Regions from separate parts of the Psychrobacillus sp. FSL K6-1267 genome, predicted to be linked through region 1. Evidence: riboswitches for the same ligand, from Rfam matches in the RefSeq annotation. Region 1 holds a riboswitch; each other region holds the start of a gene.
The links. Region 1 has a riboswitch for cobalamin ahead of MHB55_RS20990 (hypothetical protein). Riboswitches for the same ligand answer to the same signal wherever they lie in the genome.

Region 1 (3,793 bases):
TTCACATATTTATTTGCGGTAAATTTTGACGAGGGAACAACGATCCCAGAGGGAATTCTTAAGTTTCATGTCAAAGCTTCTACATATGCGGTATTTAAAACACCTATGGTTCCAAAAGAGCAATTTGTTTCCTCTATCAAAGGAACTTGGCAATATATTTTAGAGGACTGGCTACCAGACTCTCATTATGAAGTAGATGAAGATAGCTATGATTTTGAATACTATGATGAACACTGCCATGATTGGGAGTACGACAAAATCTACATGGAGATATACCTTCCGGTTAAGGAGAAACAATAAATATAGAACAAGTTTATTTTCCGATTTAGGAGGTTGCTTTTAGCCGGAGAAAATCCAGCTCAAACAAGCATATGTAGAATTTCTTTCTATTTGCTAAATAGAACTGGTTATCAATACTCCATCAGGTTTCCTCCATACAAAAAAGACCATGAACATAGTATTGTGTTCATGGTAGCTAAAATTTCTATACCTGCTGGTCTTTATATTGTTATTCCCGACCCTTAGCTTTCTTCAAAAGTATGTGATATAAAAACAGGACTGGACTTAAAATTACGGCACTAACAATGATGGCAGTCCTAATGGCAAAGGTTGTGGCAATATATCCAATAACAGGCCCACCACTTATTTGTCCAATGGCATCCACTTGACCTTTGACTGAGAAAAACGTTGCTCGAGTCGAGGAATCTGGAATGATTTTATTTAACCAAATATCCTCCAATGGGTACATTACTTTTCGACTCACTTGAATTAAGACATAGCAAATAAACAAGCCAATGAAATACTTCGAAACTGCAAAGCCGATTAATGCTACCACTATACTGAAGCTACCAATAAAAAGACCGATATATATCGTTCGCAGATCCTGATAAATTGTACTTTTATTTAGAAAGTGAAGTATTGCAAATGACACGAGTACTATCACCAGCTGAATACCACCAGTCAATAACACTAGCTGTTCATTTGGCAAACTGGTTATTCTAGCCATCTCCAGTAGATGGGTAAGCCACAAACGATCAAAGCCCTCGCTATAAAAACCTATAAACAGAGCAATTAGAAATAGCATTCGCAGGATAAAGCTTGCTTTTGAATAATGAATGATTTTCCCTAAACTCTCTTTCATTGTCTCCAATGTATTAATTCTTTCAGTTATTTTTATTGGTTTAAAATGATTCTCTTTCATAAAAATTATAAGAAAAATAGCCAAGCCTATCATACATACGCCTCCCATAATAATAGGAAGATTAATCATGTAGTAACCGGTTAAAATACTTAACGGAATGGCAATTAATTGACCCAAATTTCCAGCCTTAGCTCCCCTCATATATGCTAAAGAGGCCTTCTCTTCTCCTATTTCATCTGCAATCCAAGCTTGCTGTGATCCGCTTGTAAAGGTATAGCCTATCCCCCATGCCACCTGGGCCAATAAAACCGTTATAAAATAAGGAAACAAACCCTCCAATAAAAAACCCGTCCCTATCAAAAAATAACCAATAATAATGGACAGCTTCCGGCTTTTTAAGTCAGATATGACGCCTGTTGGAATTTCAAAAAGAAATACGGTTAGCTCTAACACAGTTCCCACTAAAACAAGCTGCAACGGATCCAGCTTAACAACGCTTACTTGGTACAACAGATTGACTGTAAATATATAAGTAAAAAATAATTGCGATAGAAAGCAAATATGAATATACAGCCGATACGAATCTTTCATTCTAATCATTTCCCTCACCTCTCTATTGATTATAAAAAGGGAAACCATCGGCCGCTTATCCAAATTTGCTATAATGAATACCTTTCTTTATGTTATAGTGAAAGAACAATTAAATAATGTGTAGATTTAGGTGTTCTTTTGTTAGCAAGAGAACTTAAAAGGGAAGTTCGGTGAAAGACCGACGCTGTCCCGCAACTGTAAATGGGAGCGATTCTTTATAAACCACTGTAAGGTTACTACGGGAAGGAAAGAAGAGCGATGAACATGAGCCAGGAGACCTGCCTATTTCAAGTACACACCACAAGCCTACGCGGATAGGGGGTGTTAAGTGCAGCTATGTACAAGCAATAGCTTGAAAATACTGTCGTACGAAAAACATAATAAAATCACTGGAGCTATTGGGCTCCTGTTTTCAGCGTGGATTTTATTGAGTTTCCAAGCGTACTGACCATTAAATCATACTAACTAGCATCTTCTTTTTTATAAAAGAGGATGCTTTTTTATGTTAAAGGCGAAAGGATTTTGAAAATGAGAAAAGAGAATTTTATTGAACAATATAAACAAGTATTAATGACAAATTATGTTGCAAGTACATCAATATCTCTACAGTCTATCTATGATGAAATGAAAAAAGAAATTGAACTTAGTTCAACCTGGAGTATGAACGAAAAAAATATTTTTCTTCAAAATCTCATTGATGCCCATCATCAGATTAAAAATGAAATTTCAGGGAAATTGGAGGAATAAGTAAGGCGCATTCGCACGCTTCCAAAATGGTTTTGCCAATATTAACTTTGAAAAAAAGAATATATCTAAATTCTAGCTCCATGAACCCAGTGTTCAATTTATTTGGTTCGTCCAACAATCATCATTCATTGTATCTATTTATCAAACCAAAAGGCTCTCTTCTAGGAGTGGCAGGCGGAGACTACAGTGGAGGATCGCAAGCCACGGGTACCGCTCGCCGCGCCGAACGCATCCGCCTAAAGCTAAATCAAGCATGTCCCGAGTCATTTCAATACAAGTAGGATCTTAATTAAGGATATAAAAAACGAACCAAATGAGATTAATCATGTGGTTCGTTTTTTTGATTTAAAGGTCTTGGTAATCCCTTTGATATTTCCCGCCGTCTTTAACTTCTGAATGGTACAAAGCTTTAAGAGCAAAGCTTTTTTCTAGGTCATGCTCCTTCATTACTTCCTTCAATCTTTTTGCTAAGTCAGGACTAAATTTTACTAGCTCTTCCATTTTAGATTTTGAATATTGCATATCGTTACCTCCCTACTATCATTGTTCATACAGTATAGCACTTGTATAAAATACATACGAAAAAATAAAGGTTTTTCGAGTATCTCCTTTTTGGAATTCTTTCTAAACAAAATGCCCCTCACTTGCGTATTCTGCCCCAGATTTTCTTAACAACATATAGTCACCTTTTTTTCATTTTTACATAAAGTACTTTGACAATTCAAAAAAGAAGTGTTAACCTATTGAACAAATATTTCCTTAAGGAAATTTATTATCATAAAAGAAAATAATATTTTTTTAGTCTAAAAGTTTCCTTAAGGAAATACTTTATAACAAAGGAAAAGGAGTGTGCTAAGTGAAAAAGATCTTATTTTTATTTATTGTGGCTGTTTTATTGGTTGGCTGTGGTAACAATAACGCAGGGGGTTCTGGGGAAGAAAAACCACTTGTCGTTACAACTACAGGGCAAATTGCAGATGCCGTAAGGATAATTGCTGGAGATTCTGTGGAGGTAAAATCCTTAATGGGCCCTGGTGTAGATCCACATCTTTATAAGGCTACTCAAGGCGATTTACAAGTATTAGAGGATGCAGATATTATTTTTTATAATGGTCTAGCTCTTGAGGGGAAAATGAGTGATATTTTTGAAAAAATGAAGAAGGACAAATCTGTAGTGGCTATTGGAGAAGTAGTTCCGAAAGATAGAATCTTAAATGACGAGGCTCATCCAGAATTATTTGATCCACATATTTGGTTCGACATTGAGGTTTGGAAATTGGCTACACACGAAATCACAAAATCACTTACGGAGGA
Region 2 (3,793 bases), 240 kb from region 1:
ATGGTTACTCTAGCACAAGAGAGTTCCTTAAAAATGAAGCATAGAGCAAATATTTTTGCAATGTATGTAAGCTCAAAGGGAAGAAGAAAAGGTGTAGGAAAGGCCCTAATGGAGCGAGCCATTAACCAGGCAATAGAAACTAATGAAATAGAAAAGATTAATCTATCTGTTGTGTCGAATAATGAATCCGCAAAAAATTTATATTTACAATTAGGTTTTAAGGTATTTGGAGTAGAAGAAATGGCTTTAAAGGATAGAGACGTCTATTACGAAGAACATCACATGACACTTATTCTAAATTAAAGGAGATAATTTAATGGAGGAAAAATCAAGTAACCTAGAAAAACAAGGGGGAAAGCTACCATTGTTTCAATCCCCAGTCCGTTCCATTTTCGAAAAGTTTTCCAGAGAAAAAGATGTGTCTCTTATATACGGAGAACCAATTGTATTGGAGAACAAAAGGATCTTACCTGTTGCCAAAGTTAATTATTTTGTAGGTGGAGGCGGAGGTGGAGGTAACACGATTTCAGATGAAGAAAATTCTACAGGTCAAGGAGAAGGAGGCGGTGGTGCCTTTTCGATAAAACCGGTTGGAATATATGAAATCACTGCGGAGGAAGTTAAATTCAAGCCTGTCCTTCCGTTTAATCAAATACTTACTGTTTTTTCAGTAGTCACGCTAGGGATTGTTTTCTTGTTGAGAAAAAGATGTAAATAGATAGGGAAAGAACGCTTCCTTCTAAAGGTTAGCGTTTTTTCTATGCTTCAACCATTGAACAAACGTTAGCAGAAGCATGACAAAAATAGCCCCGCCTGTATCTAATAGAACATCCTGAAAAAGGGCAGATCGTCCACTCGTAAAGGATTGATGGAATTCATCTGCGACTGCTAGAAGAAAGGTAATCATTATTGCAGTAAGTTTTCGATACTTCCTCTTCGGCAAAGCAATATAAATAGCTAAACTAATCAAACCAAAATAAAAAAAGTGGACTCCTTTTCTTATTAAGAATTCGACAAATGCATAGTAGCCACGTTCCTCGACAGAGACATAGAATCCCCAATAAGGAATATGAAATAATGATAAAAAAGACTCCAATGGCTTGTTTGGAAGCCATTCTTTAAGCACGGCTACCAAAGACTGTTGCTCGGAAGTCTGCCCGGAGGCTATAAATACAAAGACAAGTAAAAGTAAAAGTGGAATAAATTTTTTCATATAAAAACAGTAGCATAAATTGAATGAGAAACAAAATAATTGCAGACTTTATAGCTAATAAAAGAGTAAAAAGCTGGTTGTTTCACAAGCTTCTATCACCAATTGAAAGGCTATGGTACACTTACGATAAGTGAATAATTTTTGCAGGGAAAAGGTGCTGACTTGTCAGCTTAATTAGGGAATTCGGTGAAAAACCGAAGCTGTATCCGCAACTGTAAATGCTGATGAAATAAGAAAAATACCACTGTTGGCTAAAAGCCAATGGGAAGGTTCTTAGAGTAAAATGATGCATGAGCCAGGAGACCGGCCTTTTCTTGAACGTATAAATACTCTTCGGAAGTTAAGGGGTTGTACGGCACGTTTCTATTTTCGATTAAATTTCTAACGATAAATAGGTATTGCGCCGCCCTTTTTTAGGGTGGCGTTTTTTTGTGCTGTAAGAAGTCGAGTATTGTATTGCCGAAAATTCACAAATAACTTGGAAAGGGGGCAGAGCATTGAAAAAAGACATGCGATATATTTGTTATCCATTTATGAGAGAAAAGCCGTCTACAGTAGACTTTGAGATTCGAACAGACTCATTGACCACACGTATTGGATTGGCCGCATCTTTAACAAAAGATATTCCAAGAGTTTACGAGGATTTAATGTATCTGGCACCGATGGCATATCACGTAAATGGTTCTGTTAGAGGGAAGCTAGCAATCAATGAAAAGGATTTACAAATTCTAAGTGATATGTATGATTTCTACGTAAGTGAAGTGGAAGGAAGAGTAGATATATTCGTACTTCCACAAGGCTCAACAGCTGCATGTGAATTACACGTGTGTCGTAGTGAAGCAAAAAAATCTGTAAGGGCTTTACATAAAGTTTCATTAGAAAGAGAAGTACCAGAGATTTTGTTTGATTACACACAGCTATTAGCAAATGTATTGTTTGCAATGGCGGTATATGTAAATAAGCATCATGGAGTAGAAGAGATTCAATTTGTCAGTAAATCATATCCGATGAGAAAAAAGAAAAAAGTGGAGGATTAACAAATGAATAAACAATTAAGGAATTGGTTAGCGGTACTAATACTTTCTATCTTGCTTGTAGGCTGCCAAGAGGCTGAAAAAAATACAGCTGTTGAAACAGATTCTGTACAAGAAGTAAAAGAATATACTGTAACGGATGATATGGGGAAAGAAGTTACATTCGAAGAAGTTCCGGAAACGATTGTGTCTCTACAACCAAGTAACACAGAAATCCTGTTTGCCCTTGGTGTAGGAGATAAAATTGTTGGAGCTACAGAATACGATACCTATCCAGAAGAGGCACTAGAAATTGAACGAGTTTCCGATTCTATGAAGTTCAACGCAGAACGTATTTTAGAGATAAATCCAGATGTTGTAATTGCTTATACAACTGGATCTGAGGAAGAGCTTAAAGTGTTGGAAGACGCGGGGTTAGATGTTTTTGTCATTCAATCGGCGCTATCATTTGAAGACGTCTATGGAGATATTGAACAGTTGGCCGCAGTAATGGGAGTAGAGGATAAAGGAACCGATCTTGTTGACTCTATTAAAACTACTATTCAAAGTGTTCAGGACAAAGTATCAGGTGTAAGCGATCAGAAACACGTCTACTTTGAAATAAGCCCATCTCCAGAAATTTTTACAACAGGAAAAAATACTTTCCAACAAGAAGTTTTGAGTAAAGCTACAGTTGTAAATATTTTTGGAGACCAAGAGGGATGGATTAAATTATCTGAGGAAGATGTCATTAAGAAAAATCCTCCGATTATCTTGACTACCGTAAATTATGTAGAAGATCCAATTGGTGAGATTAAGGCTCGTCCAGGCTGGAATCAGTTGGAGGCAGTGCAAAACAACGCCATTTTCCAATTAGATCAGGACATTATGTCTCGCCCAGGACCACGAATTGGTGAAGCTGTAGAACTAGTAGCTAAAACCGTTTATCCAGAGATATTTGAATAAAGTAGAAGTTGGTCTCGTTTTGAGGAGACCAACTTCTTTTGTTTTAAAACTGGTACCTTGCAATGAATAATAGTGTTATGGTATAGTACTATCTAATGAATAGTACCGAGGGAGAGAGAGACATGACAGCGAATATTTATATTGAGACGTTAGAAAAAGAGCTTTATATGTTGAATACAAAGGAACGCCAAGCAATAGTTAGAGATTTCCAAAAGTATTTTTGTGATTTGTTAAGAGAGGGACAAACTGAGAAAGCAATAGTTGAATCATTAGGAGCACCATCGTATATAGCAAGGGAATTACTTAAGGCTTACTCAGAAGAGGAAATGATTGTAACAGAAGTGGAATATGAAGGCGCATATATATAAAATGCTACAAAGGCTAGTTACCCTTCGTAGCATGATTTCATTTACAATCGTTTAGTAAACTGAACTAGTTCAACTTTTTTATATTACAGGAATCCAAATTTCTGAATAACAGTTTGAATCAGATGGGTCATCATCTGTATACACTTCCATCTCTGGTGTTCCTGCCTGTTTGTAGGAGTTAGAGGGAAACCATTCTGAGTAAATTTGTTACCATGTATTTTGCATAGCATTGG
Region 3 (3,793 bases), 3.9 Mb from region 1:
AGATAGCTTCCTTTGAAAGCAGGTCGAAAATGATATAAGCAAACATTCCAAATGTGACTAAAAATAATACAGCATAAAATACAACAAAATAAACTAAAAATCTTAGAGATATTTTACTTGAAAGTCTCATTACTATTTCTCCTCGTTTACGAGCTTATAGCCAATCCCTCTAATTGTAATCAGCTGTTTAGGATTACTAGGGTTTTTTTGTTCAATCTTCTCTCGGAGTCTCCGTATATGTACCATGATTGTGTTGTCATCTATATAACTGTCTTCTCCCCAGATAGAAAGAAAAATTTGCTCCTTAGATAAAATCTGTCCGGCGTTTTCACAAAATAGGAGTAGTAAATGAAATAGTTTGCCCGTAACAATGCTTTTTTCTCCGTTCACAGTAAGTTCTGCGCTTCCTTTATCTAACAAAAAATGGCCGAATTTATATACTTTTTCATCGGAAGCTTTAAAGGAAGAAGTATAGCGTTTCATGTGTGCTTTCACTCGAGCAGCTAATTCCAGTGGATTAAAAGGTTTTGTTATGTAATCGTCAGCTCCATTCATAAATCCTCTTATTTTGTCAGCATCACTTTCTTTTGCTGTTAGAAAAAATATAGGAGCATCGGATTTAAACCGAATTTGTTTAGCTAAATCAAGTCCCACTCCATCCGGAAGCATTATATCGAGAATATATAAATCATAATGCATATTGGAAATATAATTACTTGCCTTCTGGTAAGTTTCACAAATAACAATATGTCGAAAATTTTCTTTTCTTAAAATAATTTCTACCATCTCAGCGATAGCAAGCTCGTCTTCAACTATCAAAATATTAGTTTCTTCCATTAGTAAATCACTCCTAGAAATATTTAAGGTTTCTGTAAGGTTAGTTTCAATTTATTATAAGCTTACCATTTTATACTAACTAAGAGATATTTTTAGGAGGTTTCATGATGAGAGAAGAAAGAGTGCGTTTTATAGATGCTTTAAGAGGAATCAGTTTGTTTGGTATATTATTAGCGAATTTGTTAATTTTCCATTACGGTATATGGGGAAAGGAAGAATTAGAGTACTTTACGGCTTCTGCCACAGACAAGACTATTTATGCTATTCTTAAAATAGCAGTAGAAGGTAGTTTTATGCCGATATTCACTTTTTTGTTTGGTTTTTCATTAATAAAACTAGCAGAATCAATTAAAAAAAAGAAAGGAAAAGTAAAAAGGCATTTATGGAGACGTTTTATATTTCTTTTTATTCTAGGTTTACTTCATTCAACCTATTTATGGGAAGGGGATATTCTAGCCTTTTACGGGTTAATGGGATTATTCCTATTACTTTTTTTAAATAGAAAAAAGAAAACTTTAATTATATGGGGAACGGTTTTGTTTGTATTGACTGGTGCTCTTAGTTACGGAATGGAAGAAAAAAGTAAGGAAGAGTTGGAAAAGCAATCATTATACATAAAAACCACAAATGAAGTCTATCAAAATGGCTCTTATGAGGAAATTAAGCAACACAGAAATACAGAGGATCCACTGTATTTTGAAAGTGAAGGGGAGAAAGTATTTTTTAGCTTGTTTATGCTTTTGTTTGGACCATTGTTGACGTCACCGATGTTTTTGTTTGGTATGGCAGCTGCAAAGGGTGGCTTATTTCTACACATGGAACGAGAACAAAAATGGTATATATTAAGTATGGCTCTTTTGCCAATTAGTTTACTTTTAAAATCTATCGCTATTATTGGAGAAGAAACAAATTGGACAGCAGTTCTATTACAAATGGGTACACAATTACTGTGTATATCCTATATTGGTATATTTGCTATCCTATTTATAAAGTTCTCAGGTAACAAGGTTTTCATTGGTTTTGAAAGTGTTGGGAAACTTTCTTTAACAAATTACATTATGCAAAGTGTTATTTGTACTTTTATCTATTACGGATACGGTTTAGGACAATTTGGCTCTTTGGGCATGCTAAATAGTGTCTTGCTGGGCTTTGTAATTTTTGTTCTACAGTGTATAGGTAGCTACTACTACTTGAAGGTATTCAAACGAGGTCCCTTGGAAATGATTCTTCGAATGGGAACAAACCTCTCCTGGAGCGGTCATATGAAAGCTAAGAAAAAGAAGGTAAAGCTGCAAGGTAAGCCTGTATGAATAAATACGAAAGTAAGTTTTCATAATACGGCTACGAAAGCTTATAAAATTTATATAGAATAGAGATTAGAAAGAGCGATTAAAGGGATATGAAATTAGTTTAATGTACAGAAATAAAGCTGTGTATCAAACGTCTAGTCTTTTTACCTATGTACAAGTTTAAACACAATATGTTAGGGTATATAAGTAATCAAAACACAATATATAGTATTTATACGATGAAAAGGTACCGTTATGGTTTAAAAGGGAATTCGGTGAAATACCAAAGCTGTCCCCGCAACTGTAAGTGTGGACGACTGTTGAATATGCCACTGCGATTTTTCGTGGGAAGGCCAGCAGAAGGAAGAAACACGAGCCAGTAGACCTGCCTGTTTATCGGTGAAGCAACACTTTCTTCGGGGGTTGAGAGGTGGGGGCGAGAGACTCTATCTTTAAACGAACGATACGTCTTGTTGTTTCCTACTTTAAAATCGTGAGCGATGACTCAGCCGAAGAGGCTAGAGCCATCGCTTTTTTGTTATGTAAAGACAGGGAGGAACTCTAAATGACCACTATTTCAAACACAGAAAAACAACAGGTACTATACCAATTAACACAGGAGTTTGGGGAAGAAAAGATAGCACCATTAAGGAGGTCACATGACAAGTGGCTACAAAAACACCCAGAGGGCAATATTGCTAGCTGGTCTAAAGCCATGTCCTTAGAGTCACTGAGCTTTCTTGATGAACATGAACCTTATTGGACATTTGTAGCGGCTCGAATCTATTTAGCAGAAGTATATTCGCAACAAGCGGAACGAAGAAATACAACGGCAGATGCAGTCTATACAAAGTTTGCAGATAACGTTCAAAAGCTATCGGCTAAGGGAATTTATGATTCTCGTATCATAGAAACCTATTCTACAGAGGAATTAGAGCAATTAGCAGAAATCCTCGTTACTGAAAGAGATTTCCTCTTCACATATATAGCTTTAAAAACGCTTTTAGATCGTTATGTAGCGAAGGATTTTGATAAGACTATTGTAGAATTGCCACAAGAACGCTGGATGATTATTGCAATGACGCTAATGAAGGACGAAAAAGAAAACCGCATAGAAAAAGTTAAAGAAGCCTATTGGGCGATGAGCAATTTATATATGACGGTTGCTACTCCTACTCTTTCTAATGCAGGAAAGCCACACGGGCAGCTTTCTAGCTGTTTTATCGACACGGTTGATGACAGTCTACAAGGAATTTATGATAGCAACACAGACATAGCCACACTTTCTAAGTTTGGAGGAGGAATAGGCGTTTATATGGGCAAGGTCCGTAGCCGTGGCTCTTCTATAAGAGGTTTTGTGGGAGCGTCTAGTGGCGTTCTTCCATGGATAAAGCAACTAAACAATACAGCTGTCAGCGTAGATCAGCTAGGCCAACGTCAAGGTGCAGTAGCTGTTTACTTGGATGTGTGGCATAAAGATATATTTACATTTTTAGATTTAAGACTAAATAATGGCGATGAACGACTTCGAGCACATGATATTTTTACTGGTGTATGCTTGCCAGATTTGTTTATGGAAAAGGTTGATGCAAGAGGAGAATGGCATTTGTTTGACCCTCACGAGGTTCGTCAGCTCAAAGGTTACTCATTAGAAGACTTTTATGATG

Region 2: another riboswitch for cobalamin. It lies ahead of MHB55_RS19685 (hypothetical protein); the one in region 1 lies ahead of MHB55_RS20990 (hypothetical protein).
Region 3: another riboswitch for cobalamin. It lies ahead of MHB55_RS01115 (ribonucleoside-diphosphate reductase subunit alpha); the one in region 1 lies ahead of MHB55_RS20990 (hypothetical protein).

What each region holds. Positions count from the first base shown of each region.
Region 1 covers NZ_JBBOOR010000001.1:4,082,556-4,086,348, forward strand. Annotated here, with positions in the region: gene MHB55_RS20980 (AraC family transcriptional regulator) at 1-300, shown strand, start outside; gene MHB55_RS20985 (MFS transporter) at 509-1,741, opposite strand; cobalamin riboswitch at 1,844-2,032, shown strand; gene MHB55_RS20990 (hypothetical protein) at 2,261-2,479, shown strand; gene MHB55_RS20995 (hypothetical protein) at 2,825-3,001, opposite strand; gene MHB55_RS21000 (metal ABC transporter solute-binding protein, Zn/Mn family) at 3,336-3,793, shown strand, end outside.
Region 2 covers NZ_JBBOOR010000001.1:3,842,193-3,845,985, reverse strand. Annotated here, with positions in the region: gene MHB55_RS19700 (GNAT family N-acetyltransferase) at 1-303, shown strand, start outside; gene MHB55_RS19695 (spore germination protein GerW family protein) at 317-718, shown strand; gene MHB55_RS19690 (VanZ family protein) at 740-1,213, opposite strand; cobalamin riboswitch at 1,349-1,539, shown strand; gene MHB55_RS19685 (hypothetical protein) at 1,711-2,250, shown strand; gene MHB55_RS19680 (ABC transporter substrate-binding protein) at 2,254-3,192, shown strand; gene MHB55_RS19675 (HAAS signaling domain-containing protein) at 3,315-3,560, shown strand; partial or broken gene MHB55_RS19670 (GyrI-like domain-containing protein) at 3,639-3,793, opposite strand, start outside.
Region 3 covers NZ_JBBOOR010000001.1:209,054-212,846, forward strand. Annotated here, with positions in the region: gene MHB55_RS01100 (sensor histidine kinase) at 1-130, opposite strand, end outside; gene MHB55_RS01105 (response regulator transcription factor) at 133-837, opposite strand; gene MHB55_RS01110 (DUF418 domain-containing protein) at 945-2,147, shown strand; cobalamin riboswitch at 2,355-2,533, shown strand; gene MHB55_RS01115 (ribonucleoside-diphosphate reductase subunit alpha) at 2,692-3,793, shown strand, end outside.